One region of the Streptomyces sp. NPDC001401 genome, then DNA from elsewhere that is predicted to be linked to it. Evidence: riboswitches for the same ligand, from Rfam matches in the RefSeq annotation. Region 1 holds a riboswitch; each other region holds the start of a gene.

Region 1 (7,794 bases):
CGCCCACACGGGCAGATCCAGTGCCGGGACGTACAGCGACACCGGCGTGCGCAGCAGGGCCAGCCACAACGGCAGGTCGGCCTTGACGCCGCCGAGCAGCCGCACCACCACGGCGCCGGCCGGCCGCTGCGCCAGCGCATGGAAGAAGATGACACCGAAGGCGGCCAGGAACGCCAGGAACAGTGCGGGCAGCCCACGACGTCCGAGTTGCCGCACCGGATCGACGACGATGCCCTGCCACTCGCCCCGCAGCGTGCGCCCGACGAACGCCGCCACCCGCCACCATGCACCGCGCTGCTGCCCGTGCCCCTGGCCGGCCCGATCGCCCCACAGTCCGCGGGCACGCAGCCGGTCCGCGGCCCCACCTGCGGACCGCTCCCCCTTGCGAAGCAAACTCCCCCGCCTCCCGTCCATCGCCCCACCGGATGGATCGGAATGGGGCGAGGGCGCCCCGACCGAGGCTATGCCCGGCGGCGGGGCTTCCTGCGCTTGGCGCCCTTGGAGACGTCGGAACCGGCCCGCGGGTTGCGCCCCGTCGACTTCCCTGCCGTCTTCCCGGTCGCCTTCCCCGCCGCGGGCTTGCGCCGGGCGCCGGCCGTGTCGCCGGTCCCGCCCTTCGGCTCCGGCGTCGGCGCCTTGCGGCCCCGGGAGCTGTTGACCGTGCGGCCGCGGACGATTCCGATGAAGTCCTCGACCAGGTCCGTGGTCGCATCCTCGGGCCACGCCAGGGCGACGCTCGACTCGGGGCCGTCCACCAGCGGCCGGTACGTGAGGTCCTTGCGGTGGTACAGACGGGCCAGCGACTGGGGGACGACCAGGAGGCCGACACCCGCCGCGACGAGTTCCACGGCGTCCTCGGTGGTGGCGGGGCGCTCGAAGGCGGGCTCGCCCGGCGGCCGGTCCCAGTCGAAGACGTCGTCGAGGGGGTGGAAGAGGACCTCCTCCGAGAGGTCCTCGACGGTCACCTCGTCCGCCGCCGTGATCACGTGGTCCTTGGGGACGACGACGACCGTCGTCTCGGCGTAGAGAGGGATCGCGCTGAAGAACGTACGGTCGACCGGCAGCCGTACGAGTCCCGCGTCGGCGTCACCGGCGCGCAACACGTCGGATGCTTCGGCGGCCGGTACGGCGAGGAGGTTCAGCGGGATGTCGGGCAGGCGCTCGTTCCAGATCCGCACCCACTTGGCGGGCGTCACCCCCGGGACGTACGCAAGCCGGAACGTTGGGGATGCTTCCGAGCCTGTCACCGGGCCAGGTTACCGGCCGTGGTCGGAGGTCTCGAACACGGTCGATACCCTGGACGGCATGAAGTCGCACCAGAGCACCCAGACGATGAAGCCCGCGACCGCGGCGAAGAAGCTGGGTGTGTACCTCGAGGCCACCCCCGCCGAATTCCGGGAGGGTGTCGTCTCGCGAGCCGAGCTCGACGCCTTCCAGGCCGATCCGCCTCAGTGGCTGCGTGAGCTGCGGGCCAAGGGGCCGCACCCCCGTCCGGTGGTCGCGGAGAAGCTGGGCGTCTCCATCTCGGGTCTCGCGCGCGGCGGGATCACGGAGCCGCTGACCACCGAGCAGATCGAGGCCCTGAAGCAGGAGCAGCCCGAGTGGCTGCAGAAGGAGCGGGCCACACAGGCCGAGGTCCGCAAGGAGGCGGCGCGGATCAAGAAGCGGGACGCTGAGCGCTGAGCGCTCCGCGGGCTGCGCCGCTGTGCGGCTCCGCAGCGGGGCCGGGATATGTCGCCTTTCGTCTGCGGCGCCGTCGTGGCCGGCCGCGCCCGCGCGGCGGAGCCGCAGATCGATGCAGCCCCGCGCCCCTTTGGGGCGCTGACGCCGTCCGCCCGCGACAGTCGGTTGCCGTTCGGATCCGTTGCGTGCGCGACGCACGGATCTGACGGTGCATCACGACGAAGGTCACAAAAGCGTATCGGACATTCCGGCCTTCAACCTTCACACGAGCCGCACAAGTTGGCTAGCGTGGCATCAGGCCGCACGAGTTCCTCCGGCGAACCCCGCCGGGACGCGTGGCCTCCGCCGAGTCCGGTGCGCCCCTGTGGCAGCCGGAGCCGGGGACCCAACCGAACGATGGGGTGAATCGGCCCAACTGCCCGACAGGGCAGGGGCCGTAGGGCATGCCTTCCGGAACCGACCGCCCGAACCCGACAGCTAACTCGGTAGGCGGAGTACGGAAGGAGTACGGCTCCCATGGCGCCGGATCGACCATCGCGCACCGGAGGCCTCGGCCTGCCCGGTATGCGCAATTCCGCTCTTGCGACGGCGGCCCTCACCTCGGTGGCGCTGCTGTCGCAGACCGCCGACGCGGTGCCCCTGACGGGGGATGAGGGCCCCAGCCGCGAAGACGTCCGGCAGCGCGTGAGCAGCCTCTACGACCAGGCCGAGAGCGACACCGGCCAGTACAACCTGACCCGCACTCAGGGGTCGGGCCAGCGTGGGCGCGGCACCCCGGCGGGCGGGGGCAGGCGCTCTGATCCCGACCTCGACAACGTCACCAGGCAGTGGTTCGACGCGGCGCGGGCGTCGCTGGGCCCGACGGTCCCGGCGGTACTGCCGTCCGACCGCACGCCGAGCCGCCCGGCCGAGACCCGGCGCGCGCGTCCGGCGGAGCGTGCGGAGGGTCGTGCGGGCCGTGAGCTGGAGGCGGCCGGGCGGCCCGTGCCCGAGCTGCCCGCGGCAGGCGTCCGCCGTCCCGTCGCCGAGCTGACCGCCGGCCACGCGACCGCGCTGCCCGCCGTGCCGGCACCCCGTCAGGAGGCCGTCGCCGCCCTGCCGGCGGCCCCCGAGTCGAAGCAGACCTCGCTGCGGAAGTCCAAGCAGGAGAGCCAACGCAGGATCGCGGCCGCCAGCGAGCTGCTGTACCGGTACACGGCCCAGCAGACCTCCGTCCCGCGCCCGGCCGTCGAGCCTCGACCGGCCGGGAACACCTGGCAGGCGGCCGCACAGCAGAGCTCACCGCTCGCGGCGATCGAGGCCCAGTCTCCGCAGCCCGCCTGGGCCACCACGGCCCAGCAGGCCGTCGTGCAGCCGCTCCAGGGCGGCTGGCAGGACCCCGTGGCACAGGAGCAGGCCCGTCGTGCGGCCGACGAGGCCTGGCGGCTGCAGCAGCCGTCGGTCCTCGACACCGGCGTACCCGCGGCCGAGCAGTGGCGCCCGCAGGAGCAGACGGTTCTCGACACCGGCTTGTCCATGGCCCAGGAGTGGCGCTCGCAGCCGTCGGTGCTCGACACGGGCATACCTGCGGCCCAGGACTGGCGCTCGCAGGAGCTGACCGTCCTCGACACGGGTGTCCCGACCCCGCAGACGCCCACCGGCACCAAGGCCGACCGGGCCGTCGCCTTCGCGCAGGCGCAGATCGGCAGGCCGTGCCTGTGGGGTGCGGTCGGACCGGAGTCGTACGACAATGCCGGTCTCACCCAGGCCGCCTGGAAGGCCGCGGGGGTCGCCCTGCCGCGGTCCACGGCCGAGCAGGCGAGCATCGGCACGGTGATCCCGCTCGCCGAGAGCCGCCCAGGAGACCTGATCTTCTTCCACGACAACTTCAGCCACGTCGGCCTCTACACCGGCAACGGCATGATGATCCACGCGCCCGGCCCGGGCTCGGTGATCCGCGAGGAGTCGATCCACAACGCCGGGGAGGCGGCGATCCGCATCGCGGTCCGGCCTGCGTGAGGTTCAGGAACGTCGGTCCAGCCGTGACACCAGCAGCTCGGTGAACTGCGAGGCCGCCCACGGGAGTCGGCGGCCGAGCATCGTCTGGATCTGCGCCTCGTGCTGCCGGAAGACCGGGTGCTCGACCCGGACGTAGGCGACCGAACTCGTACTGCGGGGCGAGCGCGTCGCAGACCAGGGCGGGGCGGACCGTGAGTCCCTCCAACTGGGCGCGGTCTTCACGGACGTGCTCGGCCTGCCCGCACTATGGCTGCCGCGCTCCTACCCCGGCTGTCTGCAGCACGCCCCCGACGAGCACCTGCTCGCGCCGATCGCCCGCGAGGGCCTGGTCCTCGCGACGGCGCTGTTCCACGCCCTGGGCAATCCGACCCCACAACTCCCGCTCCCTGTCGCGCCCTTGAAGGGAGCCTGATGACCGTTGAACAGTCCCACCGACAACACCCGCCGGGCCTGGCTGCCATGACCATGTCGCCGCGGCCATCCCCTCCCTCGGCCACTCCTGCGACACGCACTACCCGTGGAACTCGGCCGACGACCACGGCGCCCTCGACCGGCTGCATGCGGCGGATCCAGCCGGACTACGAGCTGAGGCTGCCGCGGTGGTGAACAATGTCGACGTGAGCGATCAGTACATGCAGCGGCTGGCCGGAAAAATCGTGGTCGTCACCGGGGCGGCCCGCGGACAGGGGGCCGCCGAGGCCGAGGCGGCAGCCCGGGCCGGGGCCCGGGTGATCGCCACCGACGTACGGCCGGAGGGCGACTGCCGGCCGCTCGACGTCAGCAGCGAGAGCGACTGGGCGAAGCTGGCCGCGGAGCTGAAGGAGTCGTACGGCGAGATCCACGGGCTGGTCAACAACGCGGGCATCATCCGGCGCGAGCGGCTCGGCGCGGTGCGCCCCGAGGACTTCGCGCAGGTCCAGGCGGTGAACACGACCGGACCGCTGCTCGGCATCCAGCACCTCGCCCCGCTGATGCCGCCCGGCTCGTCGATCGTCAACGTGGGCTCGTCCGCCGCGCTCACCGGCTACTATCCGGTGGCGTACACGGCCAGCAAGTGGGCCCTGCGGGGGGTGTCGAAGATCGCCGCCATGGAGCTGGGGCCGCGGGGCATCCGCGTGAACACCGTCCACCCCGGCTATATCGAGACCGAGATGACGGCCGCCGCCACTCCCGCCTTCCGCGAGTCGACCATCCGCGAGACCCCGCTCGGCCGCAGCGGAAGCGTCGACGACATCGCACCGCTGGTGGTCTTCCTGCTGTCCGACGAGTCGTCGTTCATCACCGGGGCGGAGATTCCGGTGGACGGGGGCCTTACCGCGCACGGTGGCGTCAAGTCGATCTCGGATGCGATGCGTACGGATCCGCCCGCGTCGGTGTGAGCCGTGCGGGCCCGCCGGTCCCCCGCGCCGGCGGCCCCGCACGGCGTGGGGATCCCGGCGTCCTCCCCAGGCGCCGGGGCTCCCCCCGCTGCGGCCGCTGTATGGCCGATGTGCTGGAGTACATCCGAGAACGTCGCTGTTGCTCGCATGCAGTCTGGAGCAGCGGAAGGCGTCGCCGGTATGGGTACAACTGCGTACGCGGCGAGCGAGCGGAGAAGAACGTGGCACACGTGCTGGGCGGGGCCCACGAGCGCATGCTGTCGGTGGCCGTGGCCGCCCTCCACGAACGCGATCCGGAGCGGCTGTGGCCGCTGGTGGCGAGCGCCCTGCCGAGCCTGTGCGGCGGCGAGACCCTGATCTACAAGCTCGACGACTGGAACGAGGCCGAGGGCACGGTCGGCATGCCGCCCGAGGTCACCGTCGAGTTCGACGGGCTCGGGGAGGAGGACCTGGGCCTCCTGCGCGCGGGTTTTCCGTTCGCGCACCACTACGCGGCCGGGCCCGACAGGACTCCCCTCACTGCGCGCCGTACCGCGGGCACCGCCTGGTCCGCGAGCCCGACCGCGCGGCTGATCGGCGACATCATGGACGCGGACGACGTACTGGCGATTCCGCTGCCCGGGACGACGACGCCGATCACCGGATGCATGGTCTACCGCTCCGGTACGGACTTCACCGACGACCACGTCCGCGCGGCCCAGCAGCTGCAGCCGCTGCTGGCGGCGGTGGAGCAGCAGCGGCAGCTCCTGGAACGCTGGAAGCGGACGGCCGCCCCGCACTCCACCGGCGAACCGGCCACGGACTGCCCTCTCACGCCCCGGGAGACGGCCGTCCTGCTCCTGCTCACGGACGCCCTGACCGCGGCGGCGATCGGCCGGCGGCTCGGCATCTCGGACCGTACGGTCCACAAGCACATCGAGAAGATCTACCGCAAACTCGGCACCCGCGACCGCATCAGCACGGTCCTGCGGGCCCAGCAACTGGGGCTGGTCCCCGCGCCGTGACCGGTGGCGGCACGGTCAGAGCTGTCGGGCGCGGTACAGGTCGCGCAGCAGGGCGATCTCGGCCCCGTGGTGCAGGACTTCCTGGTTGACCCACCACACGATGTCGACGAAAGGCTCTTCGAGGTCGCTGCCGTGGGGATAGGTGCAGTGGCCGACCGTGTCGAGTGCCGCTTCGTCGATGCTCAGCAGCGCCTTCCGCCAGGCCGTGACACCGGCGTCAAAGGCGGCGACGGCCGCTGCGGCGTCCCCGCTGACGGGGTAGTCGTCCCGGGTGAGGCGGTGGCCGCCTGCCGTATGATCGGCACGGAGGATCAGCATCTCGCTCAGGTGGCTCAGCCGCCACGCGATGGTGGTGAAGGGCGGCGGCCAGGGGTGCGGGTAGGCCGCGGCGTCACGTCCCCAGTCTCCGTGCGCGGCACCGGCCAGCAGGGTCGCGCGCGGCCCCGGCCCGTTCGCCCGCCGCCGCACCGACCAGCAGTCCGGCACCGGCTCCCAGAGGTACTCCGCATCGGTCATGGGCCCGACCTCGGTGTGCGAACCGTCACCGCTGTCCATCAGCGGCCCGGTCAGGCGGGCGGCCAGACGCCCGCAGGCGAAGTCGAACTGCTCCAGCAACGGGGCCAGGCGAGATGCGGTCACCGACACTCCCATGGCGAACTCGTCAACGCACCGAGGAGGCACGAACTGACCGGCTAGCCTGGCACAACCGGCAAGCAACCCGCCTCTCGATTTCCGATGACAGGGAGTCGGCCATGAAGCCGAACCGCTCCATCCCCTCCTCGACCGTCATCCCCGTCCTGATCTACCCCGACGTGCGCGCGGCCGTCGCCTGGCTCGGTGCGGCCTTCGGGTTCGTGGAACGGGTGCGGATCGGCGAGGACCACCGCGCACAGCTCGGGTTCGGCGAGGGCGCCGTGATCGTCGGGGACACCCGCAAGGACCGCCGGCCCCCGCGCCCCGGCGAGGTCACGCACTCCGTGATGGTGCGCGTGGACAACGCCCGTGCCCACTGCGAGCAGGCCCGGGAGCACGGCGCACGCATCGTCATGGAACCGACCGACTTCGAGTACGGGGAACGCCAGTACACCGCCGAGGACCTTGCGGGTCATCAGTGGACGTTCTCGGAGACACTCGCGGATGTCGCGCCGGAGGAATGGGGCGGGGAGTCGGTCTCGGCCGATTGAGGTGCTCAGCCCGGCCCGGGCCCCGTCCCGCCCTTGAGCCGTTCCAGGTCGGAGGGGCGGACCTGGATGACGACCAGGGCGATCAGAGCGGCGAGGACGGTGAAGATCGCCGCCATGATGAAGGCCGCCGAGATCCCGGACGTGAGCACATGGTCGGACCAGGGGCGCGGGAGCTGCCCGGTGTGCCGGAAGCGCAGGCGTTCGGCCGGGGTGGCCTGGGCCAGGAAACGCGGGATCTGCTTGTGGGCCTCGTTGGTGCTGGCCGTGCCGAACATGGTGACCAGGATGGACAGACCGAGTGAACCGCCCACCTGCTGGGTGGCGTTGAGGAGTCCGGAGGCCGCGCCGGTCTCCTGGACGGGGACGTTGGAGAGCGCCATGAGGGTGAGCGAGACGAACTCCATGCCCATGCCCAGGCTGAAGACGAGGATCGGGCCGAGGATGCTGCCCGCGTAGGTGGAGTGGACGTCGGTCAGGGTCAGCCAGGCCAGGCCCGCCGCCGCGAGAACGGCGCCCACCACCATGAAGGGTTTGGGTCCGAACTTC
Region 2 (7,794 bases), on a different contig from region 1:
GCTGACGTACGTCCGCGCCTTCGACAAGGAACTGCACGCCAAGACGTACCGCACCGGCTACTACGGCTTCACCAGCTCCAGCGCCAAGGCGATCGCCACCGCGACCGACAAGACCGACCTGCCGGGCAACCTCTGGTACGCCCTGTGGGACAAGCAGAACACCACGACCGCGGACTGGCCGTGGGGCTCCACCCAGTTCACCAACCACAGCCGCGCCCACCAGTACCTGGTCAACAGCAAGGAGACGCGGAACGGGTACACGATCACCGTGGACCGCGACGCGTGGGACGCCCCGGTGGCCATCACCGGCTGAGCCCCGGCACGCGCGCGTGCGGGCGGCGTGGGGCGCGGCGGTGCCCGAAGTCCCGGTGAATCGTTGGTCGAATGGGTTGGCCACAGCCCACCCACTGCCTACCATCGATCACCGCAAGACTTTGTGCACCGTCGCACAATCTCCTCGGGAGGCTTCCTTGCACCGCCGACGTCGCACCGCGCTCCTCCTCACCGCCGCGATCGCCGCCGCGGCCCCCCTCCTCACCGCCTGCGGAAGCGATGCGCACCCCGGTGCGGCAGCCGTCGTCGGCGGCGAAAGGATCACCGTGGCGCAGCTGGAGACCCGGGTGAACGAGGTGCGCACGGCGCAGCGGGCGGCCGTGAAGGACGAGGCGCAGTACAAGCAGGCCGTCTCGCAGACCGCCGGCCTCACCCGCGACACCCTGCACGGGATGGTCATCGACCGGGTGCTGCACCGCGCCGCCCAGGACGCGGGCGTGCACGTCACCCCCAAGGAGGTCCAGCAGATGCGCTCCGGCCTGGAGCAGCAGGTCGGCGGCTCCAAGGCACTGCAGACGGCCTGGCTCCAGCAGTACGGCGTCGCCCCGCAGCGCCTCGACGACAACCTGCGCCTCCAGCTCGAGGCCCAGAAGCTGGCCCAGGCCCTCGGCGCCGACACCAGCAAGCCGGCCTTCTGGAACGCCCTGACCCAGGCGTCCAAGGAACTCCGCGTCGACCTCAACCCGCGCTACGGCACCTGGGACGTCCAGAAGAGCAGCCGCGTCGACGCGAAGACCCCGTGGGTACGCGAGGTCACGGCGACCGGGACCCAGCAGACGGCGTAACGGTCCTCCAGGGCCGCCCGCCCTGTGGACAGCGGCCATGTCGACAACAGCCCTGTGGACAACTTCCGGGGCTGTCGGCGGCGTGCGTTACGTTCGGATCGTGAACGCAACCAGCTCCGAAGAGGCCCCCGGCCGCATCGTCCTGCTCACCACCAGCCACCGCGTCGCACCCGGCCTGCTGTCCTGGCCCGCCTGGCAGGCGCTGCACGCCGCCGACCGCGTGCTGTGCTCGGACGGCGCCCACCCGCAGCTGCCGTATCTGCGGGAGGCGGGCATACGGGTCGACGAGGCAGCCCCCGCCGCCGAGGAACTGGTCGACGCATGCGGGGGCGGCCGCACGATCGTCGTGGTCGCGACCGGCGAGGGCGAGCCGGCCCTGACCGACGGCCTGGCCCGCCTCGCCGGCTCCGGACGCATCCGCATGCCGGACCTGGAGCTGCTCCCCGCCTCCTACGACCTCCCGGGCGCCCGCCTCCTGGACCTCGTCCAGGTCATGGACCGCATCCGCGCCGAGTGCCCGTGGTCGTCCCAGCAGACCCACAAGGGCCTGGCGAAGTACGGCATCGAGGAGGCGTACGAACTCGTCGAGGCGATCGAGGAGGGCGACCGCGACGAACTGCGCGAGGAGCTGGGCGACGTCCTGCTCCAGGTCGTCTTCCACGCCCGTATAGCGGAGGAGGACCGGGACGCCCCCTTCTCCGTCGACGACGTGGCCGCCGGCATCGTAGCCAAGCTCATCCACCGCCACCCGCACGTCTTCGGCGACGAGACCGCGTCGACGCCCGAGGAGGTCAAGGAGCACTGGCTGCGCACCAAGGCGGTCGAGAAGCAGCGCACCTCGGTGACGGAGGGCATTCCCCTCGGCCAGCCCGGCCTGGCCCTCGCGGCGAAGCTGGCGTCGCGGGTGCGGACGGCGGGCCTGGAGGTTCCGCTGCCCCAAGTCGAGGGTGTCGGCTACGAGTTGCTCGCGCTGGCGGCGCGCGCCGAGGCGGAGGGCGTGGACCCGGAGGCCGCACTGCGGGCGGCGGCCCGGGCCTACCGCGATGCGATCAAGGAGACGGAGGCCCTGGGCCGGTCAGGCAGCGGTGAACCGCACGGGCAGGTCTCGTAGTCCGCGCATGATCAGCCCGCCCCGCCAGCGCAGATCGGCGGGGTCGGCGGCGAGCTCGAGGTCGGGCAGACGGCGCAGCAGGGTCTCGAGGGCGGTGCGGCCTTCGAGGCGGGCCAGGGGGGCGCCGAGACAGTAGTGGATGCCGTGGCCGTATCCGAGGTGCTGGTTGTCCCGGCGGGAGAGATCGAGCGTGTCGGGCTCCGAGAAGCGGGCGGGGTCGCGGGCCGCCGCGGCCAGGACGACCAGGACGGGGTCTCCGGTGGCGATGCGCTGCCCGCCGATGGCCAGCGGTTCGGTGGCGAAGCGCCAGGTGGCCAGTTCGACCGGGCCGTCGTAGCGGAGCAGCTCCTCTATACCGGTGTCGAGCAGGGCGGTCTCACCGCGCTCGATCGACTCCTGCAGCCGGTGCCGCTGCTCGGGATTGCGCAAAAGCGCATATGTCCCATTGCCGATCAGATTGATGGTGGTTTCGAAGCCGGCGAAGAGAAGCACGAAGCACATGGCGGCGGCCTCGTTCTCGGTGAGGTGTTCGCCGTGGTCGGAAGCGCGGATGAGACCCGAGATCAGGTCCTCGCCGAGGTCGCCCCGCTTGCGGTGGATGAGTTCGGCGAGATAGCTGCGCATTTTCTTGACGGAGCGGGCGACGCCGCCGCGCGGGCCCCCGCCGTGCCTGATCATCATCCCCGCCCAGTCGCGGAAGTCGTCCTGGTCCTCGCGCGGGACGCCGAGCAGATCGCAGATCGCATAGATGGGGAGGGGGAAGGCGAAGTCGTGGATCAGGTCGGCCTCGCCGTGCGGCGCGAACCGGTCGATGAGATCGTCCGTCAACTCCTGTACGCGCGGCGTGAATTCGGCCACCCGGCGCGGGGTGAACGCCTTGGAGACGAGGCGGCGAAGCCGGGTGTGGTCCGGCGGGTCGATGTTGAGCAGATGCGTCATCAGATTGGCGCTGCGCTCCCCCGGGATTCCGGTCCTGCTCTTGCCGTGCGCGTCCTCGGCGTGATGCGCGGGGTTCTTCGAGAGCCGCCCGTCCGCGAGGGCCTGGCGCGCGTCGGCATAGCGGGTCACCAGCCATGCCTCGACCCCGCTGGGAAGTTTCGTCCAGTGGACGGGGGAGTGCTCGCGCAGCCAGGCGTAGGCCGGGTACGGGTCGCCGGCGAATTCCCAGGTGAAGAGTTCGGGAGCGGTGTTCGGGACGTTCACAGGACGACCGTATCCGGAGCCCGCCCGTGAATGCGCCGCCGCAGTGAACCGGTCAAAGGTGACACGCGCTCAAGTCTGTGATCTTCACGTGATCTACGCGGCATTAACTTGTGACAAGTGATCGGCAGCGGATACGTTCACGGACCAGCGCGGTGGTATCGAACGCCTGTCGGTGTCATGCGCCGCGCGGTCACTGCTGTCTCGCGAAAGGTCTCCGCATGCTCTCCGGGAACGGTCGACACCGTCGCCCCCGCCAGGCTCCGGCTCTCCTCGTCGCTGCCGGAGTGACCGGCTCCGCCATCGCGATCCCGCTCTTCGCCGCGAGCGGCGCCAGTGCCGCCGACGGCACCACGTGGGACAAGGTGGCACAGTGCGAGACCGGCGGCTCCTGGAGCGAGAACAGCGGCAACGGGTTCTACGGCGGGCTCAAGTTGACCCAGGAGAACTGGGAGAAGTACGGCGGCCTCGACTACGCCCCCAGCGCCGACCTGGCCAGCCGCAACCAGCAGATAGCCGTCGCCGAGAAGCTCCTGGACGACCAGGGTGTCGGCGCCTTCCACACCTGCGGACTGACCTCCGGGCTGACCAAGGACTCGGGTTCGGCCGACGTCGACACGGGTGTGCTGGACGGCGGTTCCGGTTCGTCCGGCTCATCTGATTCATCCGACTCCACCGGCTTGTCCAACTCGTCGAGTGGCGCTTCCGATGAGTCCTCTTCGTCGGATTCGTCCTCCGACTCGTCCTCCAGCACCTCCCCTTCGGCCTCCACGGACACGACGGACAACTCCGCCGAATCCGGTACATCGGCCTCGCCCTCCACCTCGCCGTCCGAGAAAGCCTCGGGCGGCTCACAGGGCGGCGACAGCTCGTCCACAGACAAGGCGAACGGGGACGACTCGGACAAGTCCGAGCAGGCGGTGGGTTCTTGGAGCCTCGTCGACACCGGAGCGATCGGCACCGGCCGCCACCGCGGCGCCAGCGCCGACGAAACCAAGGGCGAGACCAAGGGTGAGACCAAGGCCGGCAGTCGCGCGGGCGACACGTACACCGTCCATGCCGGCGACACTCTCGCCTCCATCGTCGACTCCCTTGACCTGGACGGCGGATGGCGGGCGCTCTACGCCAAGAACAAGAAGGCCATCGGTACCGACCCGAACCACATCGTCGCCGGTCAGACCCTGCAAGTGGGTGCCGAATAGGGCGAAATGCAGCGGGAGTTCACGTCACACTTCGCGCTGAATGTCCGGTTTGGTGAAAGTGTGGGATGAGTCTCAGAAGCCCTGATCGTCTTTGAAATTCGGCGGATCGCATGTCTACCGTCGTCACCGCTCGTCACCACGAGCCCCGGCTGCCGCAACGCCGAATCCTGCCAGCGGCCGTACGGGAACAGTCGTCGCTTAACAGCGCCGTAGGCAGGAGCGGGGGACCCAAGGTAAGTGCCGCACCGGGCAGTTGACGGCGGCGGCTAGGGGTGTAGCCGTGCCTCGTGCAAGCGAGGGCACGGCCGGGCAACTCAACCGGCCCGAACCCGACAGCTCACCTCGCAGGCGTCGGTGAGGGGATGAACCATGCTGTTTTCCGGCAAGGGCAAGCACCGCCGTCCGTCCAAGGCCACCCGCGTCGCCGCGCTGGCCGGCGTCACCGGTGTCGCCATCGCCGCCCCGCTGATGGCGGCCGGCAGCGCCTCCGCCGCCACCGCCTCCGAGTGGGACACCGTCGCCCAGTGCGAGTCGGGCGGCAACTGGTCCATCAACACCGGGAACGGCTACTACGGCGGCCTGCAGTTCTCCGCCTCCACCTGGGCCGCGTACGGCGGCACGCAGTACGCCTCCACCGCCAACCAGGCCAGCAAGGCGCAGCAGATAGCCGTCGCCGAGAAGGTCCTCGCCGCCCAGGGCAAGGGCGCCTGGCCGGTCTGCGGCACGGGACTGTCCGGCGCCGCCTACAACGGCGGCAGCGCGTCGAGCAGCTCCAGCAGCTCGTCCTCCACCAGCAGCCACTCCTCCGAGCAGAGCGCCTCCCGCTCCGCCGAGCGCCCGACGGCCAAGAAGTCGACGAAGACCGTCACCACCCCGACCGGCAAGAAGGTCAAGAAGGGCGACGGCGAGTACAAGGTCGTCAAGGGCGACACCCTCAGCTCGATCGCCGAGAAGCACGGCGTCAAGGGCGGCTGGCAGAAGCTGTTCAAGCTGAACAAGGACATCGTCGAGGACGCCAACCTCATCTACCCGGGCCAGCAGCTGCACCTCAAGTAGCAGCTCGGGCAACAGAGGGCTGGTAGCTGAACCACAGCGCCCTGACAGCCGTGTCCTCCAGCATGGAGGACACGTGAGGGCCTCCCCCGTCCCCACGGGCTCCCCGCTCCGGTGCGTCTTCCCCCGTACGCACCGGGGCGGGGTTCTTTTTGCCCCCACGCTTTGTTCCGTTCGGAAACAATTTACTCTCGGTTCTGCCCAAGGCGTGGTCGGCAACGTGGCCGATCGGCCTGAGGCGGTTAGGCTCGTCTCGCAGAGCCACTGCGCTACTGCCGCAGCCGCGTCACATCCATGAAGGAGATGCTCGTGCCGTCCATCGACGTCGTCGTAGCCCGGGAAATCCTGGACTCCCGAGGCAACCCCACGGTCGAGGTCGAGGTCGGCCTCGACGACGGCAGCACGGGTCGTGCCGCCGTCCCGTCCGGCGCCTCCACGGGCGCCTTCGAGGCCATCGAGCTCCGCGACGGTGACCCCAACCGCTACGGCGGCAAGGGTGTCGAGAAGGCCGTCCTCGCCGTCATCGAGCAGATCGGCCCGGAGCTGGTCGGCTACGACGCCACCGAGCAGCGCCTGATCGACCAGGCCATGTTCGACCTGGACGCCACCGACAACAAGGGCTCCCTCGGCGCCAACGCCATCCTCGGCGTCTCCCTCGCCGTCGCCCACGCCGCCTCCGAGGCCAGCGACCTCCCGCTCTTCCGCTACCTGGGCGGCCCCAACGCGCACCTGCTGCCCGTTCCGATGATGAACATCCTGAACGGCGGCTCGCACGCCGACTCCAACGTGGACATCCAGGAGTTCATGATCGCCCCGATCGGCGCGGAGTCCTTCTCCGAGGCCCTGCGCTGGGGCGCCGAGGTCTACCACACCCTCAAGAAGGTGCTGAAGACCAAGGGCCTGTCCACCGGCCTCGGCGACGAGGGCGGCTTCGCCCCGAACCTGGAGTCCAACCGCGCCGCGCTCGACCTCATCATCGAGGCCATCAAGCAGGCCGGTTACGTCCCCGGCGAGCAGATCGCGCTCGCGCTCGACGTCGCCGCGTCCGAGTTCTACAAGGACGGCAAGTACGAGTTCGAGGGCAAGTCCCGCTCGGCCGCCGAGATGACCGAGTACTACGAGGAGCTGGTCTCCGCGTACCCGCTCGTCTCCATCGAGGACCCGCTGTACGAGGACGACTGGGCCGGCTGGAAGGTCATCACCGACCGGATCGGCGACAAGGTCCAGATCGTCGGCGACGACCTCTTCGTCACCAACCCGGAGCGCCTGGCCCGCGGCATCGAGGAGGGCACCGCCAACGCCCTGCTCGTCAAGGTGAACCAGATCGGCTCGCTGACCGAGACCCTGGACGCCGTCGAGATGGCCCAGCGCAACGGCTTCAAGTGCATGATGTCCCACCGCTCCGGCGAGACCGAGGACGTCACCATCGCCGACCTCGCCGTCGCGGTGAACTGCGGCCAGATCAAGACCGGCGCCCCGGCCCGCTCGGACCGTGTCGCCAAGTACAACCAGCTGCTGCGCATCGAGGAGATCCTCGACGACGCCGCGGAGTACGCGGGCCGCTCGGCGTTCCCCCGCTTCAAGGGCTGAGCATCAAGGGCTGAACCGTAAAGGGTTAAGCCTGCGCCAGTCGTACGTACGTCCCCGTACCGGTCCCGTACCGTGTGCGGGGACGTACGCGCGTGTGACGGGAGGCGGGGAACATGGCCGTGAAGGACCGGGACCGGTTCTCCACCGCGACCAGGATCAGGCTGCTGGGCGAGCAGACGGCGGCCCGTGTCTACCGCTCCCAGACCAAACGGCAGGCCCGCCGATCCCGGCTGACCGGCCGGGCGGCGCTGCTCGCCCTGGTGCTCTGCTCGCTGGTCGTGGCCCTCGCGTACCCCATAAGGCAGTACGTCTCCCAGCGCTCCCAGATCGCCGATCTCCAGCGGCAGAAGGAGCAGGCCAAGGCGCGGGTCGAGCAGCTGCGCGACCTCAAGGCGCGCTGGCAGGACGACGAGTACGCCGAGCAGCAGATCCGGCTGCGCCTGCACTATGTGCTGCCCGGGGAGACGAGTTACGTCGTGATCGACCCGAACGTGGCCAAGCAGTCGCGCTTCGAGCAGGG
Region 3 (7,794 bases), on a different contig from region 1:
CCACCTTGCGATGGCCCTGGGCGCTGGGATGGACGGTCCCGTTGAGGTCCCCGTCGGTCACGGAGAGCCAGCCGGTCGTGTCGACGAACTCCGTGCGGGGGTCGGCGAGTTCGGCGACGACCGCGGCGATGTCGTCGGCGTGCGTGCCGTTGAACGGGCGCAGCGCGAGGATGCGGGCGTGCGGTGCGGCGGCCCGCAGCCTGGCGAGGTAGGCGCGGTAGGCCGCCCGGAACTCCGCCGCACCGTACGAGGCGTCGTTGGTGCCCTGGTTCACGACGATCGCATCGGCACGGCGGTCCGGGCCGGCCCTGGAGCCCGCGTAGTTCCAGCCGTATGCGTCCGAGGCGGCCGGCACTCCCCCGTTGCCGCTCTGGAGCACTCCCTGCCGCCCGAAGCCGACCTGGGTGAGCGAGGCGTGCAGGGCGTCGGCGACCAGGGTCGGGTAGGCGGTCGTGCCGTCGGCGCAGTCGGAGGTGTTGACGTCGCACAGGGCCATGACGCCTTGAGTGATGGAGTCGCCGTAGAACACCAACTGGGCCGAATGACGGACCCGTTGACCCAGGAACTCCCCTCGAATGCCCCTGACGGCCACGCCCGTCTCCAGCGGCGGCGTCCACCGGTTGACCCGCGAGAAGACGTCCTTGACCGACAACTCGGCGGTGTGCGGACCGCGCCCCGCCGCCGTGATCCCGACGTCGTCGCGGTCGACGGCGAACAGCCGCTTCGGTCCGCCGTCGACCGACACATACACCTGGGCGGGCACGGTCACCGAGGAGACGTCGAACAGGACGTGCACCACGGGGCCAATGAAGCGGAAGCGCAGCCGGGAGCCGGAGTTCACGGTGGTGGCGGCCTCGTCGGTGATGCCCCAGTGCCCCTCGTAGGCGATCCGCCTGTCGTCGGGGCCTACGACGTTCGGCTCTTCGGAGGCGAAGACGGGCTGCCGGGCCTCGCCGAACAGCGCGCCCACGGCCAGCAGCAGAGTCAGCGCCGAGGTCAGGAAGCTACGTCCGCGTCTCACGACGGTGCGTCGGTCGACGCCGGGCACGGGGACCTCCGTAGGCCTTGTCGGACGACGGCGGAGAAAGCGCTTGCATCGCTACGGAGATCACTGTGTCCCAATTCCCCCTCAGTGTCGACACCCCTTCGCCGTCGACACTCCTACGGCGCACGAGTGCACCCGGACACACCGAAGGCCGGACCCGGGGATGGAGGTCCGGCCTTCGGCAGCATGTCAGGCAGGTGGTCGTGGGGGATGTCAGACGACGCCGACGCCCTTCGAGCGGAGGTAGGCGACCGGGTCCACGTCGGAGCCGTAGTCCGGCGTGGTGCGGATCTCGAAGTGCAGGTGCGGGCCGGTCACATTGCCGGTCGCGCCGGAGAGGCCGATCTGCTGGCCCTCGGTCACGGTCTGGCCCGCCGAGACGGAGAGCTGGGACATGTGGCCGTACTGCGCGTAGTAGCCGTCGGCCAGCCTGATGACGACCTGGTTGCCGTACGCGCCGCCCCAGCCGGCGGAGACGACCGTGCCGGCACCGACGGCCTTGAGGGCGGTGCCGGTCGGGACGACGAAGTCGACGCCCGTGTGGTACCCGCTGGACCACATGCTGCCGGCCACGTGGTAGCCGGTGCCGATGGTGGCACCGGTCACCGGGAGCGTGAAGCCGGTGGAGGTGGACTCGGCGGTCCGGGTGGCGGTCGTTTTGTTCGAGGACGAGGACGTCTTCGAGGCGGACGAAGAAGAGGAAGAAGAATGCGACGACTTGGTGGTGCCCGTCGCGGCCTTCCGGCCGATCGTCAGCTTCAGGCCCGGGTGGATCAGCGACGGGTCGTCGCCGACGGCCCGCCGGTTGTCCGAGTAGAGCTTGTGCCAGCCGCCGGAGACATGCTGCTCGTCGGCGATCTTCGAGAGATAGTCGCCGGTCCGCACCGAATAGGTCCGCACACCCGCATTACTGGCGGCGCTCTTCTTCTGGGCCGCCTTCTCGGCGACCGGAAGGGACTGGACGGCCTTTTCCGAAACCGACTGGGAAGCGGACTGAGTTGTGGCGGCATGGGCGCCGGTGGCCCCCATGAGCGGGAGAGCGAGCGCGGCGGAACCGGTTCCGGCGACGGCGATGGAGCGGGTGAAGCGCTGGGGCTTCGGGCGGCGGTGCTTACCCTTCGCGGGCATGACGAATTCCTCTCCGGCGCCTACGAGGTGAGCTGTCGGGTGCGGGCTGGAGATGCCCGGCCGCGCATGCGACGCGGCTTTACCCCTAGCCGTTCCGGAGACCGGAACAGGCGGTTGTACCTGTGGGTCCCCCGCTCCTGCCGTTCACGGGTGAGTTCTGCGGGCACCGGGCGGCGGCAGGATTGGGCGTCCGTCCGGATTGGTGGCGAACGTAAGCGACCAAGACGCAAAGGAACAAGTGACGGTTCCCCGTGAATGCGTTTCTGTTGATCCCTTGAGAGAAAACCCGGTGACCGTGCGTGAATTCCAGGGTGCCTCGCTCACCCAAACGCCCTTGTAAAGCACCCGAATTACGTGAACATGACGCGCCACGCACGGTCACGGATATGACGCTCCTCACGCGCCCTGCCTCAGGAACCCCTATTCCTGAGCGAGTTGGAACGAAGAGGGCTGAAGAATGACCAAAGCACCAATCCAGACAGAAGGCTCAGATGCGCCGTAGCCGGAAAACTGCCGCGTCGAGGTCGCCATGCAACCCGGTGCGCAGTCCGTGATACAGCAATACAGCACCACTGCGAACTTCGCCCGTTTCGAGGCATTCATACGAGCCTGTCGGGTCGAGGCCTCGCAGCCGCAGCGCCGGTACGGGTTCGCCGTGGCTCTGCGCCTGGAGCCAGGCGAGGACGACCGCCTCGTCCCCGCGCACGTACTGCACCGCGCTCAGCCCGCCGCGCGGAGGCCGCAGCCGGTAGAGGTCCCCGCGCTGCACGAGCGGCCGGATCTCCTTGTAGAGCCCCACCCACTCCCCGGCCTCGGCGAGCTCCTCCTCGGTCCACCGGGTGAGGTCCCCGCCGACCCCGAGCACTCCGGCCATGGCGCTCACGAACCGGAAGCGCAGCGAGCTGACCCGCCCGTTGAGCTGGGTGTTCGGACTGTCGGTGACCCAGGCTGCCATCGCGCGCGCGGGATGGATCTGGCTGAAGCCGTGCTGGATGGCGAGCCGGTCGAGCGGGTCGGTGTTGTCGGAGGTCCACACCTGGTCCGTGCGGCTCATGATCCCGAGGTCGATCCGGCCGCCGCCGCCCGAGCAGGATTCGAAGGCGACGCCCGGGTGGGCTGCCCGCAGCCGGTCCAACAGGGAGTAGAGGGCGCGGACATGATCGACCCAGAGGCGCTGCGGGTAGGGCTCGCCGGGCCAGCCCGCGTCGGTGAAGCAGCGGTTGAAGTCCCACTTCACATAGTCGATCGGGGCACTGGAGAGGAGAGCGTCGAGCTGCTCCCAGAGGTACTCCTGGACATCCTCCCGGGCCAGGTTCAGTACGAGCTGGTTACGGAATTCCGTCCGCTTTCGTCCCGGTTGGAACTGCACCCAGTCCGGGTGGGCGCGGTAGAGGTCGCTGTCGGGGTTGACCATCTCGGGCTCGACCCAGATGCCGAATTGCATGCCGAGGGCGTGCACATAGTCCGCGAGAGGCTTGAGGCCGCTCGGGAAGCGGTCCCGGTTGACCGTCCAGTCGCCGAGTCCGGCGCGGTCGCTGGTGCGCTTGCCGAACCAGCCGTCGTCGACCACGAACAGCTCGACGCCGATCGCCGCGGCCCGCCGTGCAAGGGTTCCCTGCTGCTCCTCGGAGATGTCGAACTCCGTGGCCTCCCAGGAGTTGAACAGCACCGGCCGGTCCCGGTCCGCGTCCGGGATGACGTACGCGCGCTGGTAGGCGTGCCAGGCGCGGCTCGCTCCGCCGAAGCCGCCGTCGCTCCACAGACCGGCGAAGACGGGGGTCGTGTACGACTCCCCAGCCTCCAGACGCAGCAGCCCGGAGTCGTCGTAACCGACGCCGCCGGTGATCTGCACGCGCGCGTCCGGGAGTTGCGCCACCGCGATCCGCCAGGAACCCGACCAGCCCAGAGCGCAGCCGTAGACCTCGCCGCGCTCCTCGGTGGCGTCGGTGTCGAGGGCGACCCAGGGCAAGTGCTGGTGTCCGGTGTGGCCGCGGCGGCTGCCGATGATCTTCTCACCGTAGGTGAGAAGCGAGGAGGTAAGCCGGGACTCGGCGGCCCAGCGGCCGTGCAGCTGGGACAGCCGCCACTCCTCGCGCTCGGGCAGCGTCCAGGCGGCGGAGTCGGCCCGCAGCAGCTCCAGGGCGGGCCCCTCGTTGTCGAGGGTCACCCAGCGTTCTACGACGTCGTGCCGCATCCGGTAGTGCAGCGTGATCGCGAGCCCGCCGTCCCGGAAGCCGAGGCGGAGGTGGTCGCCCTCCGCCTCGTACTTCTCGAAGCGCCACTCGGTGCCGCGCCGCTCCTCGGTGCGCACGGACAGGGCGGGCCGTACAAAGCGAGGGCCGCCCTCGACCGGGTACTCCTCGTGTCCGTCGAGCGGGGACTCGAAGGGCCGGTAGTCGGGCAGCGGGCGGACGGCGAGGGCCTCGGCGTCGGCGAGGGCAATCCGGGGGCCCCAGTGCAGGTGCAGCAGCTCGTCGTCCTCGGTGAGGTGGACGGCGTAACTGCTGGCCGGCCCCGAGAGGAGCCACGTACGGCCATTGTCGGCAATCTCGAGCATCGAGCCCCCACACATTCGAACAGGTGCGACCAATCGCCAACATCATCATGGGACGTGAGGCCTGGTCGCAACGCCTGTGGACAACTCATTGCCTCAGGAATCCATGTCGTATCGTCGGGAGAGCGCCCGTCGACGAGCCGCGCCGGACGGGCGGACCGTGAGGAGCCCCCGTGACGCAGCAGATCCCGTCGACCGAACCCGAGCTGGCCGGAGTCCGCAACTTCCGTGACGTGGGTGGGCTTCCGACCGTGGACGGACGGCGGGTGCGGTTCGGGGTGCTGTTCCGCAGCGGCCACCTCGCGCACGCGACCGAGGAGGACGCCGAGTTCCTGTCCTCCCTGGGGCTGCACACGATCTTCGACTTCCGCAACGCGGCGGACCAGAAGCTGGAGGGTCCGGACGTCGAACTGCCGGGCGTGCGCAATGTGAACCTGCCGCTTTCGGACCCGGCGGACGGCGCCGGGTTCTGGAAGATGGTCCGGGACGGCGAGATCGACCAGCTGCGCGAGATCCTCGGCGACGGCAAGGCGGCGAACCGCATGATCGTCTCCTACCGCACGATCATCAAGGAGCGCACCGCCGAGCACGCGCACGTGCTGCGCTCGCTCGCCGACGACAGTGTGCCCGCCCTGATGCACTGCGCGGCAGGCAAGGACCGCGCGGGCCTGTCCATAGCGGTGACACTGCTCGCGCTGGGTGTCGAGCGCGAGGCGATCGTCGCGGACTACCTGGAGTCGAACGCCAAGCACCGCCGCTACAAGGTGCACCGCAGCAGCAGCTCCGCCGCGGCCTACTCCCCCGAGGTGATGGAGCTGCTCAGCCCCCTGTTCGAGGCGCGCGCCGAGTATCTGGCGGCGGCCTTCGAGACGATCGAGGAGACGTGGGGCGACGTCGACACCTACCTGGAGCAGGGTGTGGCGCTCACCCCGGAGCTCCGCGAGCTGCTGCGCGAGCGGCTGCTCGACTGAGCCGGGACCGTCTGTCCCGACGAGTCGGGCCGGCTATTTCGCCCCGATCTCGAACAGCAGGTAGATGAAGGCCGCGAAGAGATGCCCCACCGCGATGTAGATGATCAGGCGCACCCACAGCGCGCGCGGGAACTTCTCCTCCATGTTGCTCATGGCATGTCTCCGGTGGTGGGGCCCAGGCACAACGTGGCCGTGGGGCTCTGCAGAAGGGTGTGGACGAACAGGAGCTCGACGCCGTCGGGGTCCTGGGCGGCGATCCGGTGCGGGGTCAGCGAGTCGAAGTGGGCGCTGTCGCCGGGGGCGAGCCGGTGCGTGGTGTCCCCCAGGCGCAGCCGCAGCCGCCCCTTGAGGACGTACAGCCACTCCTCGCCGGGGTGCACACGCACGATGTCGCCCTGCGAGCCGTGCGGTACGTGGACGCGCAGGGCCTGCATCCCGCGGCCGGGCGCGCCGGCCTGGAAGTACGTCCAGCCGCCGGCCGCGGTCGGTTCCATGTCGGCGGCGCGCAGGACGGCGTCCCGGTCGGCGACCGTCTCGCCGAGCAGCTCCGACACCGTCGTACCGTAGATACGCGCGAGCGCAAGCAGCATCGGCAGCGACGGCTGACGCTGCCCGGTCTCCAGCCGGGAGAGGTGTGCCGCCGACAGCCCGGCGGCGCGGGCCGCGGCCTCCAGGGTGAGGGAGGCACGGCGGCGCAGCGCACGGAGCTGAGGTGCGACGGCGGGCAGGACCTCGTCCGGCCCGGCCGACGAACCCGCCGACGCGGGCTCGGTCTCGGGAGAGCTCATGCCCTCCATTCAGCCGGAGCCTTGCCTCTGCGGCAAATTTCTTGCCTCAGAGGCAAGTAGATCTCGGATGGTCGCCGAGGCCTGTGGCCCCGAGACGTCACTCCGTCTCCGTCATCGTCTGGTGTGCCAGGTGCCGTACGTCGGGGTCCGGATGTCTGCGCAGCGTCCTCAGCAGCGACCGCCATTCGTCCGGCCAGCCGAGGGTGCCGGCCGTTGCGGTCACCAGTCGGACCGCGAGCAGGCCGGTGACGGTGCCGCCGTCCCGGGCCAGCCGGTCGGCCGCCTCCAGGAGGGCTGCGCTCCGCGTGGGCCGGACCGCGTGCCCCCAGCCGCCCGCCAGCCGGCTCGTGACATGAAGGGCGACTGCCGTCCCCGCGCCCTCCAGCGTGGCCGCCAGGCCGCGCAGACGGCCCAGCAGGTCGGCGGGCTCCTCGGTCCGGTCGACCAACCGGCGCAGCAGGTCCGCACGTTCGCCCGCCAACAGCGGCTCCGCCGTCAGCAGAGCGGCGATCGCCTCCAGCACCTCGGGCCGCTCGGTCCCGTCGGAGGACGCCGACACCAGGGTCCGCAGCCGCTGCAGCGCCGGCAGATCCCGGTCCTCCAGCGCCTCGCAGCCTCCCTGGGGCGTGTGCATCGCGGTCAGCAGGTCGGTCACGGCACCGTGGAACGCGCTGCCGTCGGCCGCGCCGCCCACCGGATGCGGGAGGTCGGAGAGCGCCAGGTCACGCAGTACCCAGGCCGCGTGCTGCCAGTGCCCGCGGCTGCCGAGATCGCACACCGTCCCGGCGATCCGGGCGGCCAGCCCGGGCGCGTACCGGGTCCAGGGGGCCAGCCCCCGCAGGAAGCCGTAACCGGCGTAGCCCTCGTACGACGCCAGGCCGGCGTCGTAGAGCGTGTCGACCACTGCCGCGTACGCGCCGCGGTGTGCCTCGGCCAGTTCCCAGGGGCCGACTTCCACGACCGCCTGGAGCACGGCCGGGGTGTCGTCCTGGGCGGCCTCCTGCAGGAGGCGCCACGCCTCCGGCACGCCCAGCAGCGGCGGCAGGGCACGGATGACGGCGGACCGCACGTCGGGGTGTGCGTCGGGGGAACGGAAGCCGTGCGTCAGCAGCGCCACGGCCTGCCGCGGCGGCAGGAAGCGGGCCGCGAGGCGTACGGCCTCCTTGCGGGAGGTCACCTTCGCGGGCTGCTCCCCCGTCAGCAACGCGCCCAGCGCCGAGGCGAGTTCGGCGGGGGCGGTGAAGCGGGCGGCGCGGCCCGCCGCGTACACGGCGACCCGGGCCCGGTCGCCGCCGGCCTGCTCCAGGA
Region 4 (7,794 bases), on a different contig from region 1:
GAGCCCCTGCACGCCGTGCTCACCGCACTCGGTGACGGCCTCGGGGACATGCTCGGCCGGCACGGCGACGACCGCGAGGTCGACGGGCCCGTCGATGTCCCGGACGGAGCGGTGGGCGGGGACGCCGTCGAGTTCCTTGAGGTCTTCGGGGAGCGCCTTGTTCACGGCGTACAGCGACCCTGTGAAGCCGGCGTCACGGATGTTGTCGAGGATGCTGCGGCCCACGCCGCCGGGGGTGCGGCCGGTGCCGACGACGGCGACGGAGCCGGGCACGAGCAGCCGCCGTACGGACCGCCCCTCGGCGCGCTGCTCACGCGCGCGTTGGACGGCGAGTGAGCGGTCGGTGGGTTCGAGGTCGAACTCCAGGCGTACGACGCCGTCCTCGAAGCTGCGCTTCTGGGTGTACCCGGCGTCCGTGAACACCTTGATCATCTTGGTGTTGGCGGGCAGCACCTCGGCGGCGAAGCGGCGGATGCCGCGCTCCCGGGCGACCGCGCCGATGTGTTCGAGGAGGGCGGAGGCGACGCCGCGTCCCTGGTGGGCGTCCTGGACGAGGAAGGCGACCTCGGCCTCGTCGGCCGGAGCTGACGCGGGCATGCCATCAGCGCCGATGCGGTCATAGCGTACGGTGGCGATGAACTCGCCGCCGACAGTGGCCGCGAGTCCCACCCGGTCCACAAAGTCGTGGTGCGTGAAGCGGTGGACGTCCTTGGCGGACAGACGAGGGTAGGGCGCGAAGAAGCGGTAGTACTTCGACTCGTCCGACACCTGCTCGTAGAAGCTGACCAGGCGCTCGGCGTCATCAACGGTGATGGGGCGGATGCGCGCGGTGCCGCCGTCGCGCAGCACCACGTCGGCCTCCCAGTGGGCGGGGTACTCGTGCCGGTCCGGCGAGGTCTGCATGGGCCCCAGAGTACGGCTCGCGTCCGACAACGGCGCGGGGCAGTCTGTGGAGAACACGGCAGTCCGTTGAGAAGTGAACAAGGACGGAAGTCGGGCCGAGGCCGCGGTCCGACTGCCCACCCCGGACGGGACGAAGAACCGCTCCGGAGACGCTTCACGTTGTGGGAAACTGGTCTAGACAACCCTGAGACTCTGAAGGGCAGCATCACATGGCTGAGCGCCGCGTCAACGTCGGCTGGGCCGAGGGCCTCCACGCCCGCCCCGCTTCCATCTTCGTCCGGGCCGCCACGGCCGCAGGTATCCCGGTGACGATCGCCAAGGCCGACGGCAACCCCGTCAACGCGGCCTCCATGCTGGCCGTTCTCGGCCTGGGCGCCCAGGGCGGCGAGGAGATCGTCCTCGCCTCCGAGGCCGAGGGTGCGGACGTCGCCCTCGACCGCCTGGCGAAGCTGGTCTCCGAGGGGCTCGAGGAGCTCCCCGAGACCGTCTGAGCGCCACCCGCACCGAACGGCGGAGCCGCGTCACCTTTTCCGGGTGGCGCGGCTCCGCCGTTTTTCGCCGTACCGCCATTGCGGCTTCGTTCCGACGCCATTACCGCAGGCATAATCAGCACGCCCACCCGGGCATGCGAACGGCGCGCGAGCGGAAATTCCCGGCGCGCCAGAAAAAGAGCAGCGGAAATACTCCTCCGCCGAATATCTCCTCTTTGTATACGGCGCCCGTGTTAATGCCGCAGGCCCGTCATGTTTACGGGATGTTGCGAGTTCCTCACACCGTTTGCCCGCTCCGGGGCGCCGAAGCGCAGCCGGTGCGCCGCGCTCGAGCGCTCGGTGTGCAGCGTCGTGACCGCCCGCGCGCGCTCGCTGTCACCACGGGCCACGGCGTCGACGATCGCGCCGTGCTCCGCCCAGGACTCCACGGGGTTGGCCGGTGCCTCCACGGCGTACATCCAGGCGATCTTGTGCCGCAGCTGGGTCAGCATCGAGGTCAGCGCGGGGCTGCCGGAGGCCTGGGCGAGCGTCTCGTGGAACCAGCCTCCCAGGGAGCGCAGATCCTCGCTGTTGCCCCTCCTGGCCCGCTCCTGGCCCAGTCTGACCAGGCCGCGCAGGACCTTGAGGTGGGCATCGGTGCGCCGCTGGGCGGCCCGGGAGGCGCCGAGCGGCTCCAGGAGCATCCGCATCTCCAGCAGGTCGGCGGCCTCCTGCTCGGTCGGTTCCGCGACGCACGCGCCCGCGTGCCGCCGGGTCACCACGAAGCCCTCGGCCTCCAGGGTGCGCAGCGCCTCGCGGACGGGCACGCGCGAGACGCCGTAGCGGCGCGCGAGGAGTTCCTCGGTGAGCCGGCTGCCGCGCTCGTAGACACCGGCGACGATGTCGTCCCGGATCGCCGTGCACACCGAGTGCGCCGGAATACGCATGACCGACCTCCGACTTAATCCCCGTGAAACGTCGATGATTGACGTGTATCGGTGACTCTATTGCACGGAGCCGGAATTTCCGACGGCGGGCCGGAATCCATGGATATTTTTTGGACAGCAGGGCGACAGAAACGCCAAAAGCCCCGGCCGGGGAGCCGGGGCCTCAGGAGATCTTGCGATCCGTCGTCAGACGTTCACGCCGTGCGAGCGCAGGTAGGCGACGGGGTCGATGTCCGAGCCGTACTCGGGGGTCGTACGGGCCTCGAAGTGCAGGTGCGGTCCGGTGGTGTTGCCGGTCGCGCCCGAGAGGCCTATCTGCTGGCCCGGGGTGACGGTCTGGCCCACCGAGACGCCGATGGACGACAGATGGCCGTACTGGGTGTACGTGCCGTCGTTCATCTTGATCACGATCTGGTTGCCGTAGGCGCCGCCCCAGCCGGTCTCGACGACGGTGCCGGAGCCGACCGCGTGGACGGTCGTGCCGCTCGCGGCGTGGAAGTCGATGCCGGTGTGGCTGCCGGAGGACCACAGGGAGCTGCTGGCCTTGTAGCCCGTCGAGACATACGAGTTGGATATCGGCGCGACGAACATGTTGAGGCGCTTGCGCTCGGCCTCGCGGGCGGCGCGCTCCTTGGCCTCGCGCTCCGCCTTGGCCTTCGCGGCGGCCTTCTCTCGCGCCGCCTCCGCGGCCGCCTTCTTGAGCGCGGCCTCCTCGGCGGCCTGCTTCTGGGCGTCGGCCTGGGCGTCGATCCTGTCGGCGATCGTGTCGCCGATGGTGATGACGGGGGTGAGGCCGGTCTGCTCAGCGGAGGTGTCGGCGGCGAGCGCGGGGGCTGCCAGGGTGCCGATGACGCCGGTGGTGGCGAGGGCCGCGATCCCGGTGGCGCGGGTGGTGTTGCGGTGCATCCGCGTGGGACGGCGGTGCTTCCCGGTGGCGCGCGTGAACGCCATGTAGTGGCTGGTCCTTTCCTTCCCTCTCGCCTACCGGGTTAGCTGACGGGTTCGGAGCAGGAAGGTCTCCTACGGACCCCCTCGCTGCACGCGCGGGCGTCCGATTCACCCCAGGGACTGCGGTGGGTCCCCGGCTCCCCTGGCTCGCGCCGTACGGGGACTCGGCGATGGCTGTCCGGTGCCGCGGATGCGGCGCGGTGCCTGACGGACAGCCCGGACGACGCTAAGCGGGGCCGCTTTCAATCCCCAAACGGATCACGCCTTTTGTAGCGCATGCCACAGGGCAGACAGGCAACCTCTCCCTCAATTCGGACATTAAGGGGCCCTGGTGACTCATCAGTCACCAGGGCCCCTGCGCGCGCGTGCCGCTGACCGAGCCTCTACTCGGCCGTCACGACGCTGACTTCGCCGATCCCGAGGGCTTGGACGGGCTCCTTGATCTCGGCCGCGTCACCGACGAGAACCGTCACCAGACGGTCCACCGGGAAGGCGCTCACGGCCGCCGCGGTGGCCTCCACGGTGCCGGTCGCGGCGAGCTGCTGGTACAGCGTCCCCTGGTAGTCATCCGGCAGGTGCTGCTCGACCTGGTCGGCCAGCGTGCTCGCCACGGCCGCCGCGGTCTCGTACTTGAGCGGCGCCACCCCGACGAGGTTCTGTACGGCGACGTCGCGCTCGGCGTCGGTGAGGCCGCCCTCGGCGAGCGTGCGCAGCACCGTCCACAGGTCCTGCAGCGCCGGGCCGGTGTTCGGGGTGTCGACGGAACCGCTGATCGCGAGCATCGCGGCACCGGAGCCGTCCGGGGCGGACCTGAGGACCTGGCCGAACGCGCGCACACCGTAGGTGTAGCCCTTCTCCTCGCGCAGGACGCGGTCCAGGCGCGAGGTGAGGGTGCCGCCGAGGCAGTACGTGCCGAGCACCTGAGCGGGCCACACGCGGTCGTGCCGGTCGGCGCCGACGCGGCCGATGAGCAGCTGCGTCTGGACGGCTCCGGGACGGTCCACGATGATCACGCGCCCGGTGTCGTCGGCGGTCACCGGCGGCACGGGGCGGGGCTCGGCCGAGGAACCCGTCCAGGCGCCCAGGGTGTCGCCGAGCAGCCCGTCCAGGTCGATGCCGGTGAGGTCGCCGACGACGACGGCGGTGGCCGTGGCGGGCCGGACATGGCGGTCGTAGAAGGCACGTACGGCCGCCGCGTCGATCTTCTCGACCGTCTCCTCGGTGCCCTGGCGCGGGCGCGACATGCGCGAGGTCGCCGGGAACAGCTCCTTGGAGAGCTCCTTGGCGGCGCGGCGCGAGGGGTTGGCCAGCTCGTGCGGGATCTCGTCGAGGCGGTTGCGGACCAGCCGCTCGACCTCGCTGTCGGCGAACGCGGGCGCCCTGAGGGCGTCGGCGAGCAGGCCGAGCGCCTTGGCCAGGCGGGAGGCCGGGACCTCCAGGCTCAGGCGTACGCCCGGGTGGTCGGCGTGCGAGTCGAGGGTGGCGCCGCAGCGCTCCAGCTCGGCGGCGAACTCCTCGGCGGAGTGCTTGTCGGTGCCCTCCGAGAAGGCCCGCGCCATGATCGTGGCGACGCCTTCGAAGCCGGCCGGCTCGGCCTCCAGGGGCGCGTCCAGGAGTACCTCGACGGCGACGACCTGCTGTCCGGGGCGGTGGCAGCGCAGCACGGTCAGGCCGTTGTCGAGCGCGCCGCGCTGCGGGGCCGGGAAGGCCCAGGGCCTGGCCTCGCCCGCCTGGGGCTGCGGGTGGAACTGCATCGTGGCGAGCTCGCTCACTTGGCCGCCTCCTCGTTCTGGTTGGTGGCTTCCACCGTGGCTTCGGACTCGGGGTCTTCGGGGAAGTCCTCGTCCTGGGTGTGCTCCGCGGACTCGGCCGAGAGCGGCTCGTAGACGAGCACCGCGCGGTTGTCGGGCCGCAGGCGGGCCTTGGCGACCTCCTTGACCTCCTCGGCCGTCACCTCCAGGACGCGCTGGACGGCGGTGAGGGCGAGCTGCGGGTCGCCGAACAGGACGGCGAACCGGCACAGTTCGTCGGCGCGGCCCGCGACCGTGCCGAGCCGGTCCAGCCACTCGCGCTCCAACTGGGCCTGGGCGCGCTCCATTTCCTCGGCCGTGGGGCCCTCCGCGGCGAACCGGGCGAGCTCCTCGTCGATGGCGGTCTCGATGACCGGCACCTCGACGTCACCGGAGGTCTTCACGTCCAGCCAGCCCAGGGAGGGCGCTCCGGCGAGGCGCAGCAGGCCGAATCCGGCCGCGACGGCCGTACGGTCGCGCCGTACAAGCCGGTTGTAGAGGCGGGAGGACTCGCCGCCGCCGAGGACGGTGAGCGCCAGGTCGGCGGCGTCCGCCTCGCGCGTGCCGTCGTGCGGCAGCCGGTATGCCGCCATCAGGGCGCGCGCCGGGACCTCCTCCTCGATGACCTCGCGCAGCTGCTCACCGATGATCTCGGGCAGCGAGCCGTCGCGGGGCGCCGGCTTCCCGTCGTGCGCGGCGATGGACCCGAAGTACTTCTCGATCCAGGCGAGCGTCTGCTCCGGGTCGATGTCGCCGACCACCGAAAGGACGGCGTTGCCCGGCGCGTAGTACGTGCGGAAGAACGTGCGCGCGTCCTCCAGGGTCGCCGCGTCCAGGTCGGCCATCGAGCCGATCGGCGTGTGGTGGTAGGGGTGGCCCTCCGGGTAGGCGAGGGCGGTCAGCCGCTCGAACGCCGTGCCGTACGGCACGTTGTCGTAGCGCTGCCTGCGCTCGTTCTTGACGACGTCCCGCTGGTTCTCCATGGACTCGTCGTCGAGGGCGGCGAGCAGGGAGCCCATGCGGTCGGCCTCCAGCCAGAGAGCGAGCTCCAACTGGTGGGCGGGCATGGTCTCGAAGTAGTTGGTGCGCTCGAAGCTGGTGGTGCCGTTGAGCGAGCCGCCGGCCCCCTGGACCAGCTCGAAGTGCCCGTTGCCCTTGACCTGCCCGGAGCCCTGGAACATCAGGTGCTCGAAAAGGTGAGCCAGGCCGGTACGTCCCTTGACTTCGTGGCGCGAGCCGACGTCGTACCAGAGGCACACCGCCGCGACCGGGGTCAGGTGATCCTCGGAGAGCACCACGCGCAGGCCGTTGGCCAGGCGGTGCTCGGTCGCTGTCAGGCCCCCGGTGCCTGCCTGGTCTGTGGCCGTGTGACCCATGGGCATGTACGTCCCTTCGATCGCGGATGCGGTGGTTGAAACCGCGGTTTTCCTGCCGGTCCTGCCACTGTATGCAAGCGTGCAGATCATCGGCGAAGTTCCCGGACGACGTACGCCCACAGCGGATCGCGTAGCCTGCGTCCACGCCTGGCGGGAGGGCCGACGTCAGGTCCTCGTCCGCGTTGTCAGTGCCACGGTCCACAATGGTCCGCGTCAGATATCGTTCACGCTTGAGCAAGGAGCCGGCAGCGATGGCCCGCCGCACCACGAAGACCCCGCCGCCCGACGACTCGTACGAGGAGAAGATCCTCGACATCGACGTCGTCGACGAGATGCAGGGCTCCTTCCTCGAGTACGCGTACTCGGTCATCTACTCCCGAGCCCTGCCCGACGCCCGGGACGGCCTCAAGCCGGTGCACCGGCGCATCGTCTACCAGATGAACGAGATGGGGCTGCGCCCCGACCGCGGCTATGTGAAGTGCGCGCGCGTGGTCGGCGAGGTCATGGGCAAGCTGCACCCGCACGGCGACGCGTCGATCTACGACGCCCTGGTGCGCATGGCCCAGCCCTTCTCGATGCGCGTGCCTTTGGTCGACGGCCACGGCAACTTCGGCTCGCTGGGCAACGACGACCCGCCGGCCGCCATGCGGTACACCGAGTGCCGCCAGGCCCAGGCGACGAGCCTGATGACGGAGTCGATCGACGAGGACACGGTCGACTTCACACCCAACTACGACGGCCAGGAGCAGGAGCCTGTCGCCCTGCCGGCCGCCTTCCCGAACCTGCTGGTGAACGGCTCGTCGGGCATCGCGGTCGGCATGGCGACGAACATGCCGCCGCACAACCTCGCCGAGGTCATCTCGGCCGCCCGGCACCTGATCCGCTACCCGGGCGCGGACCTCGACACCCTGATGAAGCACGTCCCCGGCCCCGACCTGCCCACCGGCGGCCGCATCGTCGGCCTCGCCGGCATCCGGGACGCGTACGAGACGGGCCGCGGCACCTTCAAGATCCGTGCCACGGTCGAGATCGAGACCGTCACCGCCCGCCGCAAGGGCCTCGTCGTCACCGAACTGCCCTTCACGGTCGGTCCGGAGAAGGTCATCGCCAAGATCAAGGACCTGGTCGGCTCCAAGAAGATCCAGGGCATCGCCGACGTCAAGGACCTCACCGACCGCGCGCACGGCCTGCGCCTGGTCATCGAGATCAAGAACGGCTTCGTGCCGGAAGCCGTCCTGGAGCAGCTGTACAAGCTGACGCCGATGGAGGAGTCCTTCGGCATCAACAACGTCGCGCTGGTGGACGGCCAGCCGCTCACGCTGGGCCTCAAGGAGCTCCTGGAGGTCTACCTCGACCACCG

What was found. A riboswitch is a leader RNA that binds a small molecule or an ion and turns the genes downstream of it on or off. The one in region 1 is predicted to bind cyclic di-AMP.
Region 2: linked by a shared signal. The riboswitch ahead of ACFY10_RS18930 (transglycosylase family protein) and the one ahead of ACFY10_RS36105 (NlpC/P60 family protein) in region 1 are both predicted to bind cyclic di-AMP.
Region 3: linked by a shared signal. The riboswitch ahead of ACFY10_RS12670 (peptidoglycan DD-metalloendopeptidase family protein) and the one ahead of ACFY10_RS36105 (NlpC/P60 family protein) in region 1 are both predicted to bind cyclic di-AMP.
Region 4: linked by a shared signal. The riboswitch ahead of ACFY10_RS08585 (M23 family metallopeptidase) and the one ahead of ACFY10_RS36105 (NlpC/P60 family protein) in region 1 are both predicted to bind cyclic di-AMP.

What each region holds. Positions count from the first base shown of each region.
Region 1 is NZ_JBIAWI010000013.1:217,733-225,526, reverse strand. Features, by position in the region: gene ACFY10_RS36120 (hypothetical protein) at 1-393, opposite strand, end outside; gene ACFY10_RS36115 (LysR family transcriptional regulator substrate-binding protein) at 462-1,247, opposite strand; gene ACFY10_RS36110 (DUF5997 family protein) at 1,306-1,683, shown strand; cyclic di-AMP (ydaO/yuaA leader) riboswitch at 2,017-2,191, shown strand; gene ACFY10_RS36105 (NlpC/P60 family protein) at 2,200-3,681, shown strand; gene ACFY10_RS36100 (hypothetical protein) at 3,685-3,903, opposite strand; gene ACFY10_RS36095 (hypothetical protein) at 3,908-4,093, shown strand; gene ACFY10_RS36090 (SDR family NAD(P)-dependent oxidoreductase) at 4,314-5,060, shown strand; gene ACFY10_RS36085 (LuxR C-terminal-related transcriptional regulator) at 5,315-6,064, shown strand; gene ACFY10_RS36080 (DinB family protein) at 6,080-6,715, opposite strand; gene ACFY10_RS36075 (VOC family protein) at 6,817-7,248, shown strand; gene ACFY10_RS36070 (MFS transporter) at 7,254-7,794, opposite strand, start outside.
Region 2 is NZ_JBIAWI010000005.1:105,907-113,700, reverse strand. Features, by position in the region: gene ACFY10_RS18955 (glycoside hydrolase domain-containing protein) at 1-313, shown strand, start outside; gene ACFY10_RS18950 (SurA N-terminal domain-containing protein) at 471-1,118, shown strand; gene ACFY10_RS18945 (nucleoside triphosphate pyrophosphohydrolase) at 1,219-2,229, shown strand; gene ACFY10_RS18940 (cytochrome P450) at 2,194-3,432, opposite strand; gene ACFY10_RS18935 (transglycosylase family protein) at 3,651-4,631, shown strand; cyclic di-AMP (ydaO/yuaA leader) riboswitch at 4,827-4,997, shown strand; gene ACFY10_RS18930 (transglycosylase family protein) at 5,001-5,687, shown strand; gene eno (phosphopyruvate hydratase) at 5,988-7,274, shown strand; gene ACFY10_RS18920 (septum formation initiator family protein) at 7,388-7,794, shown strand, end outside.
Region 3 is NZ_JBIAWI010000003.1:144,437-152,230, forward strand. Features, by position in the region: gene ACFY10_RS12665 (GDSL-type esterase/lipase family protein) at 1-1,048, opposite strand, end outside; gene ACFY10_RS12670 (peptidoglycan DD-metalloendopeptidase family protein) at 1,259-2,173, opposite strand; cyclic di-AMP (ydaO/yuaA leader) riboswitch at 2,178-2,336, opposite strand; gene ACFY10_RS12675 (alpha-galactosidase) at 2,661-4,730, opposite strand; gene ACFY10_RS12680 (tyrosine-protein phosphatase) at 4,901-5,698, shown strand; gene ACFY10_RS12685 (DUF6126 family protein) at 5,732-5,851, opposite strand; gene ACFY10_RS12690 (helix-turn-helix domain-containing protein) at 5,848-6,486, opposite strand; gene ACFY10_RS12695 (hypothetical protein) at 6,584-7,794, opposite strand, start outside.
Region 4 is NZ_JBIAWI010000002.1:191,032-198,825, reverse strand. Features, by position in the region: gene ACFY10_RS08600 (GNAT family N-acetyltransferase) at 1-903, opposite strand, end outside; gene ACFY10_RS08595 (HPr family phosphocarrier protein) at 1,113-1,394, shown strand; gene ACFY10_RS08590 (GntR family transcriptional regulator) at 1,628-2,320, opposite strand; gene ACFY10_RS08585 (M23 family metallopeptidase) at 2,507-3,271, opposite strand; cyclic di-AMP (ydaO/yuaA leader) riboswitch at 3,284-3,448, opposite strand; gene ACFY10_RS08580 (M16 family metallopeptidase) at 3,652-5,040, opposite strand; gene ACFY10_RS08575 (M16 family metallopeptidase) at 5,037-6,440, opposite strand; gene ACFY10_RS08570 (DNA topoisomerase (ATP-hydrolyzing) subunit A) at 6,686-7,794, shown strand, end outside.